4 regions of the Nonomuraea sp. NPDC000554 genome follow, and region 1 is predicted to be linked to each of the others. Evidence: riboswitches for the same ligand, from Rfam matches in the RefSeq annotation. Region 1 holds a riboswitch; each other region holds the start of a gene.
What was found. A riboswitch is a leader RNA that binds a small molecule or an ion and turns the genes downstream of it on or off. The one in region 1 is predicted to bind cyclic di-AMP.
Positions count from the first base shown of each region.

Region 1 (2,798 bases):
ATCAGGCGGGGGGCTGAGCGCTTGGAGGCGCCGTCGTAAACGAAGGAAATTGTGGGATTGCCCGACGTAGGGCTCGGGCAAGACGAAACGACCACGGTCTCGGGCTTTCCGTCACGCGTGAGGTCGCCTACAGCGGCGACGCGGGCGCGCACGACATACCAGGTGTCGCTCGGCCGTGGCTTGGGGCAGTGCAGCGCCGGCTCCACCACCTTCGCCCAGTCGGTCCCTTCGAAGGCGGCGGCCGTGGCTGGAGCCGCCGCACTGTCGGCCGTGGCGGTGCCCATGGCGAGGAGCGGCGCCAGTGATGTCGAGATGGCGACGGCCCCCGCCCAGGTACGGAGTCGGCGGGCCATCGGGCTGCTCTTGTGCTCGGCGCATGAGTTCATAACCATTCTGATGCAAGGAACGCCGAACAAGTTCGATCAGAATCGCCCTGGAACCCTACTTCGAGCCGGTTTCGTTCAGGTTCCGGCCTAACCGGCGGGCAGAGACGCGCTCGCACCATTCTGATCCGTAGCGAGAACGTCGTCCGTGATCGTCCAAGGCCGTCGCTGGTATCCGAGAGGGGCGGCAAGCTCCCCGACACCCCTTGCCGAAGCGCGTCGCCGTACAGCTCACCGGGCACATGGCCGCCCCCGAACTCTTCGCAGCGCCGAGTAGCTCAGTACATCGAGATGTGCACGTGGTCGTAGTGGTTCTCGGTGATGCTGCCGCGGTCCGACATGGCTTCCCAGCCCGAGCCCTGGTTGATGCGCTGCTTCCAGATGACGTACTTCACGCCGAGCTTGGCCTTGTTCTGCAGGGCCCAGGCGGCGATGTGGTCGCCCAGGGCGTTGTTGACGCTGCTCGGCATGGTGCCGCCGGTGCTCATCATGAAGTCGCAGGCCCGGCCGAGGGGGTGCTCGCCGCTCGATCCCGACCTGAAGCACCCCACCTCGAACGGCAGCGCGAAGTTCTTCTCGATCAGCCCTCGGATCACCCGCATGCGGGCGGTGATGTTGTCGGAGCCGGAGGGCAACTCGGGCGCCCAGCTGCCGTCGGAGCGCCGGCCCGGTCCTGTCGGGACGAGTTGCGTGAGCTTCTTCTGGATGTCCTTGATGACGTCCTGGGCGCCGTCGCGCTGCTTGGCGACGTCCGCCGTGTCCGTGCGGATCTTGGACTCGAGCGCGGCGGCCTCGTCGGAGGCGCGCTTCTTCTCGTCGCGGGCGCTGGCGACGCTCTGCACGATGGCCTGCTGCTCGCTGGTGAGCTGTTCGAGGACGGCGGCGGCGCCGCCGTCGGTGGGCAGCAGGAAGGACGGATCGCCGTTCTGGTAGCGCAGCTGGATGAGCTCGGAGACCCGCCTCTGGGCCGTGGCCAGCGTCTGGTCGGCGGTGGCGAGCCGTTTCCTGGCCCCCTCCGCGTCCTGTCGCGCCTTGGCCAGCTCGACGCGCTTGAGGTTGTAGCTCTCGATGAGCTTGTCGACTTTCGCGTTGAGCTTCTTGAGCTCGGCGCGCAGCTGCGCCTCCGTGGGTTTGGGCGCGGCCGAGGCGACGGCCGGGCTGAAGGCCGCGGAGGCGGCGGTGACGAGAGCGATGGCCAGACTCGCGGGGGACGCAGCCGCCACGTACGTGTTCCTCTCCCTCTGCCGGCCGGGTTAGCTGACGGGTTCGGGCAGGAGTGATGTCCCTACCACCGAAGTGGATTCACCCCGGTTGCGGTGGGTCCCCGGCTCCCGGGCAACGCGCCCGGGATTAGGCGGCAACGGCTGTTACGGCCGGTGCAAAAGGGATGTTAGTAGTAAAACCAAGGTCATGCGACCTCAATCGGAAATCAATTAGTGATCTACCTGTGATCGAAGCATGCGTGCCGCCTCCTCAGGCAGCACGTCGTTGACGAACGCCCCCATCGCCGACTCCGAGCCCGCCAGGTACTTCAGCTTGCCGGGCGCGCGCCTGATGCTGAACAACTCCAGGTGCAGGTAGGCCAGCTCGCGCTGCTGCCGCACCGGCGCCTGGTGCCAGGCCGAGATGTACGGCATCGCCACGCCGAACAGCCCGTCCAGTGCCCGCAGCACCGAGGTGTACAGGGGCGCGAACGCGGCCCGCTCCTCCTCCGACAGCGCCGCCAGGTCGGGCACCTGCCGGTGCGGATACACGTGCACCTCGAACGGCCAGCGGGCGGCGGCGGGCACGAACGCGGTCCACAGCTCGTTCGAGGCGACCACGCGGGTCCCCTCCGCCCGCTCGGCGGCCAGCACGTCGGCGAACAGGTTGCCGCCCGGGTGGCGTGAGGCGGCCGCGAGCTGGAGCTTGGTGCGTGGGGTCACGTACGGGTAGGCGTAGATCTGGCCGTGCGGGTGGGGGAGCGTGATGCCGATCTCCTCGCCGCGGTTCTCGAAGCAGAACACCTGCTCCACGCCGTCGATGGCCGACAGCTCGGCCGTCCGGTCGGCCCAGGCCTCCATGACCAGCTCGACCTGGGAGTCGGACAGGCGGGAGAACGACGAGGAGTGATCGGACGTGAAGCACACGACCTCGCACCGTCCCACTCCCGGCCGTACTTCGCTCAGTCCGCCCACCTCACCGTAAGTACCGAAATTTCCGGAAAAGGAGGGGAAGCGGTTCTCGAACACCACCACGTCGTAGTCGCGCGCCGGAATCTCCGAGGCCCGCGTGTCGGTCGACGGGCACAGCGGGCACTCGTCGGCGGGAGGCAGGAAGGTGCGCGTCTGCCGGTGCCCCGCGATCGCGATCCACTCCTCGGTCAGCGGGTCGTAACGGAGCTCGGACGCCACCGGCCTGGGGTCGAGCGGCCGC
Region 1 covers NZ_JBEPDC010000028.1:27,830-30,627, reverse strand. The annotation lists gene ABT294_RS38870 (hypothetical protein) at 1-353, opposite strand, end outside; gene ABT294_RS38865 (coiled-coil domain-containing protein) at 662-1,606, opposite strand; cyclic di-AMP (ydaO/yuaA leader) riboswitch at 1,612-1,750, opposite strand; gene galT (galactose-1-phosphate uridylyltransferase) at 1,817-2,798, opposite strand, start outside.

Region 2 (2,798 bases), on a different contig from region 1:
CACCAGGCCGCCACCGACCAGGGCCAGGCCGCCGGCCACGACCGCGCCGGTCACGCCGCTCGACGCGCCCGAGGCGGGCTCGCTCTCGGCAGAGGCGGCCTGCGGATGCACGTCGGCCACGTTGGCCACAGCGGCCACAGCGGCCTTGGGCTCGGCGGCTGCGGGCGCGGGCGCGGCGGGAGCGGGCTCGCTCTTGTCCGCCGTGTCCTTCTTGACGAGGACGGTCGGCGGCTTGGCCGGGTGCTTGTCCACGCGGGACCAGGCGCCGGACGAGTACGCCACCGGGTAGTTCTTCTTGCCGGGGCCGGAACCCCACTTGGTGATGACGTACTTGATCTTGATGTGGCCCTCGCCACCGACGCCGTCCACGCCCAGCGTGCTGCTGTTGAACGAGCCGCCGGTCAGGTAGGCGAACGTCTTGGCGTCCAGGTCGAGCATGACACCGCTGTTGGAGGGGACGCCGGGGCCGCGGTCGCCGACGAAGAACGGCGCCTTCTTGTCCTTGTAGACGACGTAGCCCTCGGTCATCAGCGGCCAGCTCGGGCTGGCGACGAGCCCCTTCTGCATGGGCTTGCCGCTGGCGGGCAGACCGGTGTCTCCGGCGCGGCCGGAGGAGTCGTCCCAGAAGTAGGACGCGGTGGTGCCGCCCTTGAGCAGAGGCTGCTTGTCGTAGGGGGTGTCGGCGTGTGCGGGGGATCCGGCGCCGATGGCCACCGCACCGAACGCGGCGGCGGCGATAGCGGCAAACGAGCGCATGCCAAGACGTACAGACATGAAGTCAAAGAGTCCTTTGTGAGGGTACGGGGAAGCAGCGCTCCCAAGGGCGTAGCCGGGCGGGTATGCCGAAACGGTCGCTACGCGGAGCGCTGGAAGTTCAGGGGAAGGGGGGCCGCTCTCAGTCGGCGGCGGGTGACACTACGCGGGCTGGGGGTACGACGCGGTGAACCATCAGGTAGGTTGTCCTCTCCATCTCGCCTACCGGGTTAGCTGACGGGTTCGGGCGTGGAGATGCCCTACCGACGCACTTGTCGGATTCACCCCAAAGAGATGGGTCCCCGGTTCCCGCGGGCGCGGGATTCGACGTCAGCCAGCCGCCTCTTCCTTGTGAAGGGCCAGGTCACTAGCTGATAACACCAGGACTGTACCCAAGAAAACGGACAAGGGCAAAGGTAACCCCATAAAACGGGCGAAGATCTACCTTTTACGACATAGCAGGCAAAAGAAAAGGAGGGCACGGCCCATGCCGTACCCTCCCGAACAGTCCGGTCTCAGCCGCCGCTCTTCCGCCTGAACGAACGCTTGCTCGAAGCCGGCCCGTGGGCCCCGTGAATCTTGGAAGGGTCGGCGCCCCTGCCACCCGCGCCCGACCCGGCCTGCTGGCTGCGCTTACGCTCCAGCGCCTCGCGGAACTTGCGCTTCAACTCGTCCTCGGGGGTTTCGCTGACTTCCGGCTCCGGTGTTTCCGCCATGAGGACCTCCTGGTGTTTGGGACACACACAGCTTCGCACGGCGCGGCTCACGCCGCGAAACCGGCCTCCGCCCGCTCCTCACGGACGATGGGCCGCAGCCGCCCGCCCGGCAGGGCCACCAGCGCGGCCAGCGCCACCAGCGCCCCCGCCACCCCCAGCGACGGGATGACCACCGAGGCGGCCGAGGCGTGCGCGGCGGCCAGCCCGTGCAGCGGCGCCTCGGTCGAGATGACCGAGGCGTAGGCGGTGCCGGCCAGCGCCAGCGCGACCGAGCCGCCGATCTGGCGGAAGAACGTCAGATTGGCCGAGGCCGTGCCGAGGTACCGGGGCGGCACCGACTGCTGCACGGCCACCGTCAGCCCCGACAGCATCGGCCCCATGCCGAGGCCGATGAGCACCATCCACCCCGCCAGCAGCCAGCCGGGCGTGTCGACGGCCAGGTTCAGGCAGAGCAGCGTGCCCGCCACCATCAGGAACGGCGCGGCCACGAGCCAGGGCTTGTAGACGCGGGTCCTGGTCATCAGCGCCCCCATGACCATGCTGCCGACCACCATCGCCAGGGTCAGCGGGTAGATCCGCAGCCCCGACTGGGTCGCGCTGAGCCCGAGCGCCTCCTGGAAGTACCTGGGCAGGAAGACGACCCCGGCGAACATGCAGAACGCGGTGCAGAACGAGGTCACGTTGACCAGCGTGTAGGTGCGGTTGCCGAACAGGTGCATCGGCATGATCGGCGCCACCGCCCGCCGCTCGACCACCACGAACACCACCAGCAACAGCGCCGCCAGCGCGATCGGCGCCACCACGGCCGCACTGGTCCACGTGTTGCCGTCCAGCCCCTTCTCGGTCAGGCCGACGAGCAGAGCGCCGATCGCCACGCTGAAGACGGCGATCCCCAGGTAGTCGGGACGCTCGCCGCCCGTCCCCCGGTGGTACGGCAGGTGCAGCACCACGATCGCGATCAGCACCAGCCCGAGCGGCACGTTCACATAGAACGACCACCGCCAGCTCGCGTGGTCGGTGAACAGCCCGCCCAGGTACGGCCCCGCGAGATAGCTGAGCGCCATCACCCCGCCGAGGGCACCCTGCACCCGCGCCCCCCTCTCCGGCGGGAACAGCTCCATCACCAGCGCGAGCGACAGCGGCATCAACGCGCCCGCGCCGAGCCCCTGCAACGCGCGGAAGGCGATGAGCTGGGGCATGTCCTGGGCGACGCCGCACAGCGCGGAGCCTGCGACGAACACGACCAGCCCGACGAGCAGCAGCGGTTTCCTGCCGTACTGGTCCGACAGCCTGCCGTACAGCGGGACGGTGATCGTCGCGGTCAGCAGG
Region 2 covers NZ_JBEPDC010000013.1:192,193-194,990, reverse strand. The annotation lists gene ABT294_RS24900 (hypothetical protein) at 1-774, opposite strand, end outside; cyclic di-AMP (ydaO/yuaA leader) riboswitch at 958-1,093, opposite strand; gene ABT294_RS24895 (DUF5302 domain-containing protein) at 1,269-1,469, opposite strand; gene ABT294_RS24890 (MDR family MFS transporter) at 1,517-2,798, opposite strand, start outside.
Region 2: linked by a shared signal. The riboswitch ahead of ABT294_RS24900 (hypothetical protein) and the one ahead of ABT294_RS38865 (coiled-coil domain-containing protein) in region 1 are both predicted to bind cyclic di-AMP.

Region 3 (2,798 bases), on a different contig from region 1:
CGCGCCGTGCGAGCTCGGGTAGAGGCCCTCGGCGGCCAGCAGGACTCCCGCCTTGGCCAGGGCCTCGTTGTACTCGATCATCTTGTCGACGTACTCCTGGCTGGGCAGCACCCCGGCCTCGGTCTGCTCGTTCGCCTTGCCCACGATCATGAACTTCACTTCGCGTCTCCTTCGGTCGAGGGTGCGGCCTCGTAGCAGCGTCGAACGCGCGTGGCGCGCATCGACAGCGGAGTCGAAGTCTTGCCGAGACCTTTCGGTCCGGGCAACCGTGAGAGCCCGCGAAGCGCGCGCCCGAGGGGAGTGGGCGCGCGCTTCGCGGGCAGGGGGATGGGGAGAGTGGGGGGATGGTGGGGGAGGGGGCTCAGGCCGCGTAGTCGGGGTAGCCGTAGCCGACGACCTGAGACGTGGGACGGACCCGCTGCTCGACGACGCCGTTGCCGGTGTTGCCCTCGATGGTGGAGATCGTGCCGTCACCGTTGGCCTTGACGACGAAGCCGACGTGGTTGATGTCGTCCAGGCTCTTGCTGCCGCTCCAGGCGAAGAAGACGACGGCGCCGGGCTTGGGCGCGGTGCCCCAGTGGTCGTTGTGCTTGAACCACTTGGCGTGCTCGACGGTGTAGGCGTCGGAGCCGATGGAGGCGCCGAGGCCCGTCTTGTCGCCGATCCAGGAGACGAACATCGAGCACCAGGCGGCGTTGATGTAGTCGGCCCTGGTGCCGCCGTCGCGCTGGATGGTCTCGGCGGCGCGCGCCGAGGCGGCGTACCACTTCTGGAACTTGGTGCCGCCGCCCATGGCGTTCTCGGAGGTGCCGATCTGCGCCTTGGCGAGGGAGAGCACCTGCGCGGCCGTGACCTTGACCTTGCCGCTCCGCTCGTGGTCGGCCGGGCGCACCTGCGAGTGCTGGTGGGTCAGCGCGGCGGAGGGGGTGGTCTGGGCGTTGGCGGCCGTGGGTGCGGCGATCGCGGCGGCGATGACGGTCGCGCCGAGAGCGGCGCGGGCGTAGCTGAACTTCGGGGCACGAGCAAGTCGGTGCATGGCCATCGTTCGGGGATACTCCTTGCTTCCATGCCGCTTACCGGGTTAGCTGACGGGTTCGGACGTGGAAGCTGTCCTACGGCACTGACGTGCCGATTCACCCCAAGGAACGTGGGTCCCCGGTTCCGCGCGAGGCGGATTCAGCGGTCACAGGGGGTCCTGTGATGTGTCTTGCGATGGGCAGGCGACGAACCGGACAAACCGGACGTTACGCCTCGAATGCCCTAGAAGGTAATACATGGGGCAAGCAGATTACAAGTGCATAAATGCCCAGCTAGGAGAGTTGCCGCCTAGCGTCCGCCAGAAGCCCCATCATGGCAAGGGAATCGTCAAGGGTTATGACTTGGCTCTCAGTGCGTCCCTCTGCTAGCGCCGCCCGCACCTCGCGCAGCTCACCGACGTAGCCGCTCTCGCCCGGCTCCAGGACGTGGACCTCGTCCTCCATCGACGGCCCCGACAGCACCACCCGGCGCGGCGCCCAGAACGGCGCGTCGATCTGCGCCCGCATCCCGGTGCCCACGACGTAGGCCGCGTTCGGATACGACCCCAGTAACGACGCCTCCACCAGCGCCCGCCTGCCGCCCGGATACAACAGCACCCCGCCGACCTCCGCGTCGACGCCCGAAGGCGCCAGCGAGCCCGTCACCTGCAGCTCCGACGGCATCCCCAGCAGCAGCTGGGCCAGCCCGAACGGGTAGATCCCCAGGTCGAGCAGCGCACCCCCGCCCAGCTCGGGCGCCCACAGCCGGTGCGCCCGGTCGTAGGGCAAGACGAACCCGAACGACGCCTGCACCGACCGGATCTCGCCGAACCGGGGGTCGCCGGCGATCCGCTGGATGAGCGGGTTGAACCGCATCCACATCGCTTCCATCAGGAAGACCCCGGCCTCCCGGGCCAGCCGCACCATCCGCTCGGCGTCGGCGACGGTGGCCGCGAGCGGCTTCTCGCACAGCACCGCCTTGCCCGCCGCGATCGCGGCCTCGGCCACCTCCAGGTGCTGGGCGTGCGGCGTGGCCACGTACACGGCGTCGACGGCCGGGTCGGCGCACAGCTCCGCGTACGACCCGTAGGCCGACTCGGCGCCCAGCGTGGACGCCAGCGCCGCCGCCCTGTCGAGGTCACGCGAGCCGACGGCCGCCACCCGCATCCCCGGCTCCGCCGCGATGACCGCGCCCACGGTCCGCGCGATGCCACCGGTGGCGGCGATACCCCAGGCGAGATCTCTCATGGAGAGAGAGCGTAAAGGATCTACCAAGTTGCGGGCCAGCGCTCCGGCCTTCACTTCAGGCCGGAGAGGAGGTCAACCGAGAAAGTTGAAGGTGTCCGGATCCGGCCCGATCCGGAGACGGCGGTTCATCGCGCCGATGGCGGCCATGTCCTCGACGTCCAGGGTGAAGTCGAACACCTGGACGTTCTCCTTGATCCGCGACGGTGTGACCGACTTGGGGATCGCCACATGGCCGAGCTGCACGTGCCAGCGGAGCACGATCTGGGCGGGGGTCTTGCCGTGCTTGCCGGCCAGCACGGCCAGCGCCGGGTCGTCCAGCAGTTCCCTGCCCTGCCCGAGCGGGCTCCACGCCTCGGTCAGGATGCCGTTGGCCTCGTGGAAGTCGCGCAGCTGCCGCTGCTGGAAGTACGGATGCAGCTCGATCTGGTTGAGAGAGGGAGCGATGTCCGTCTCGTCCAGCAGCCGCGTGAGGTGCTGGACGGTGAAGTTGGACACGCCGATCGCCTTGGCCCGGCCGTCACGGTAGATCCTCTC
Region 3 covers NZ_JBEPDC010000037.1:101,284-104,081, forward strand. The annotation lists gene ABT294_RS44675 (YciI family protein) at 1-150, opposite strand, end outside; gene ABT294_RS44680 (CHAP domain-containing protein) at 362-1,042, opposite strand; cyclic di-AMP (ydaO/yuaA leader) riboswitch at 1,056-1,192, opposite strand; gene ABT294_RS44685 (Gfo/Idh/MocA family protein) at 1,311-2,264, opposite strand; gene ABT294_RS44690 (aldo/keto reductase) at 2,337-2,798, opposite strand, start outside.
Region 3: linked by a shared signal. The riboswitch ahead of ABT294_RS44680 (CHAP domain-containing protein) and the one ahead of ABT294_RS38865 (coiled-coil domain-containing protein) in region 1 are both predicted to bind cyclic di-AMP.

Region 4 (2,798 bases), on a different contig from region 1:
CCAGGATGTCGTCGGCGACGGCCTGCTCGACCTTGGCCGCCTCGGCGCGCAGGCCGAGGTGGTCGAGGAGCATGGCGGCCGACAGGATGGTCGCGGTCGGGTCGGCCTTGCCCTGGCCGGCGATGTCGGGGGCGCTGCCGTGCACCGGCTCGAACATGCTGGGCGCGGTGCGCTCAGGGTTGATGTTGCCGCTGGCGGCCAGGCCGATGCCGCCCGCGATGGCCGCGCCGAGGTCGGTGATGATGTCGCCGAAGAGGTTGTCGGTGACGATGACGTCGAAGCGCTCGGGCTGGCTCACGAAGAACATCGAGGCCGCGTCGATGTGGTAGTAGTCGGTGCTGACCTCGGGGTACTCCTCGGCCACCCGGTTGACGGTGCGCTGCCACAGGTCGCCGGCGAAGGTCAGCACGTTCGTCTTGTGGATGAGGCTGAGTTGCTTGCGCGGGCGCGACTTGGCCTTCTCGAAGGCGTACCGCACCACGCGCTCCACGCCGTAGGCGGTGTTGAGCGACTCCTGGGTGGCGATCTCGTACGGGGTGCCGCGGCGCATGACGCCGCCGGTGCCCGCGTACAGACCCTCGGTGCCCTCGCGGATCACGATCATGTCGATGTTCTCGGTCGGCGTGTCGGCCAGCGGGGTCTCGACGCCGGGGAAGAGCTTGACCGGGCGCAGGTTCACGTAGTGGTCGAACGCGAAGCGCAGGCGGAGCAGCAGGTCGCGCTCCAGGATGCCCGGCGGGACACTGGGGTCGCCGACGGCGCCGAGCAGGATCGCGTCGTAGCCGCGCAGCTTTTCGAGCACGGAGTCGGGGAGCGTCTCGCCGGTTCGGTGGTAGCGGGCGGCACCCAGGTCGTAGTGGGTGGGCTCCAGCTTGACTCCGACCGCTTCGAGGACCTTCAGCCCCTCTGCCACGACCTCGGCGCCGATGCCGTCGCCAGGAATGACCGCCAGGCGGATGTTACGCGACTCCATGGACGGTACCTTACCGGCTCGTCTCGGCTGACGAACACACCGTCTCACTGTCCGGACGGTCCGTTTTAAGCTATTTGCGACCTTTTGACCGTTTCGTTAGAGTCCGTCAGGCCTAATCCACGCAACGGCTGCGTGGAGCCGGGGACCCACTTCACCTGGGGCGAGTCGGCATCGCCGTAGGGCTACTTCCAGGCCCGAGCCCGTCAGCTAACCCGGTCGGCCAGATGGAAGGACACTCCCCTGTCTCGCATCGCCGTCCTCGTCGTCCTGGGAGCAACAGCCGCCGGAATGGCCCTCGCCTCCCCTGCCAACGCCGACTCCGACACCCCCGACAGCATCCCCAGTTCCTCTCCCACCACCACCCTCACCGGCTCTCAGCTCAAGCAGCTCCAGATCAAGAAGACCCCGACCCCCGCCTGGAAGGTCGCCCTCAAGTTCGCCATGAAGAAGCGCGGCATCCCCTACGTCTGGGGAGGGACGAGCGACAGCGGCTACGACTGCTCCGGGCTCATGCTCCGGGCGTACGGGAAGGCGGGGATCGAGCTCCCGCGCACCGCCGCCGAGCAGTACAACGCCTTCTCCAAGAAGATCAGCTGGAACCACCTCAAACCCGGTGACCTGGTCTTCTTCCACGGCCTCGGCCACGTGGGCATGATCTCCCGCCCCGGATACATGGTCCACGCCCCGCACACGGGCGACGTCGTGAAGGAGGAGCAGCTGTCGGACTGGCGCAAGGACTCCTTCGTCGGCGCCGTCCGTCCCGACCCCAAGGGCGTCAAGCTCTGGAAGGAGATCAGCAAGCAGCGCGCCACACCGGCCCCTGCCATGCCGACAGCGACGTTCTGACCCGTAGCGGCCTCATCCCCGGCGAGCGTCGAAGATGAGGTCCCAGGCGCGGGCGCGCGCGTGGGCGACAGCGCCGAGCAGGACGCCGCTGTCGCCCAGCGCGCTCGCCACCACCACCGGACGCAGCGGCCCCAGCTCGGCCACGCGGCTCTCGATCGCGGCCCCGAGCAGGTCGAGGTTGCGCCCGACGCCGCCGCTCAGCACGATCACCTCGGGGTCGAGCACCGCCGCCACCGCCACCAGCAGGCCGCCGATCCGCCGCCCCTCGGCCTCCACGACCGAGCGGGCCACCGGATCGCCGGTCGCGGCGGCGGAGAACACCTCCTTGGCCGTGGCGAGGTCGAGCCCGGCCGCGCGGGCGGCCCGCACCACGCCGGGCGCGGCGGCCACGGCCTCGGTGGCGCCGTGCGCCAGCGCGTCGTCGGACGGGATCGGATCCTCGGCCGCGGGGACGTACGACACCTCGCCGGCGGCGCCCCGCGCCCCGACGTACAGCTCGCCGTTGACCACGATCCCCATGCCCACCCCGGTGCCGATGGAGACCAGCGCGAAGTTCGCCTTGCCCTGCCCCTCGCCGTAGACGTGCTCGCCCACGGCCGCCAGGTTGATGTCGTTCTCGATGACGAGATCGACCTCCAGCGCCGAGCGCAGCCGTTCGGCCAGGTCGGGCCCCGGCAGGTTGGGGGCGAACTCCAGGCGTCCGAGCGCCGGGTCGTACACGCCGGGCGAGCCGACGACCGCGCAGGTGATCGAGGACCAGTCGAGCTCGGCCTTCTCGGCCGCGGCCCTGGCCAGGTCGCCCACCAGCACGGCCAGCTCGGCCGAGCTGCGCGCGGTGTTGCGGCCGTCGGTGCGGCCGGCGAACGTGCCGCGCAGGTCCGCCACCGCCACCCTGATCCAGTCGCGGCCGATGTCGACGCCCGCCACGTGCGCGGACGCCGCGTTCATGTCGTAGAGCGAGGTCACCGGCCCCGGCCTG
Region 4 covers NZ_JBEPDC010000012.1:242,394-245,191, reverse strand. The annotation lists gene ABT294_RS23785 (3-isopropylmalate dehydrogenase) at 1-973, opposite strand, end outside; cyclic di-AMP (ydaO/yuaA leader) riboswitch at 1,073-1,209, shown strand; gene ABT294_RS23780 (C40 family peptidase) at 1,262-1,819, shown strand; gene ABT294_RS23775 (ROK family transcriptional regulator) at 1,832-2,798, opposite strand, start outside.
Region 4: linked by a shared signal. The riboswitch ahead of ABT294_RS23780 (C40 family peptidase) and the one ahead of ABT294_RS38865 (coiled-coil domain-containing protein) in region 1 are both predicted to bind cyclic di-AMP.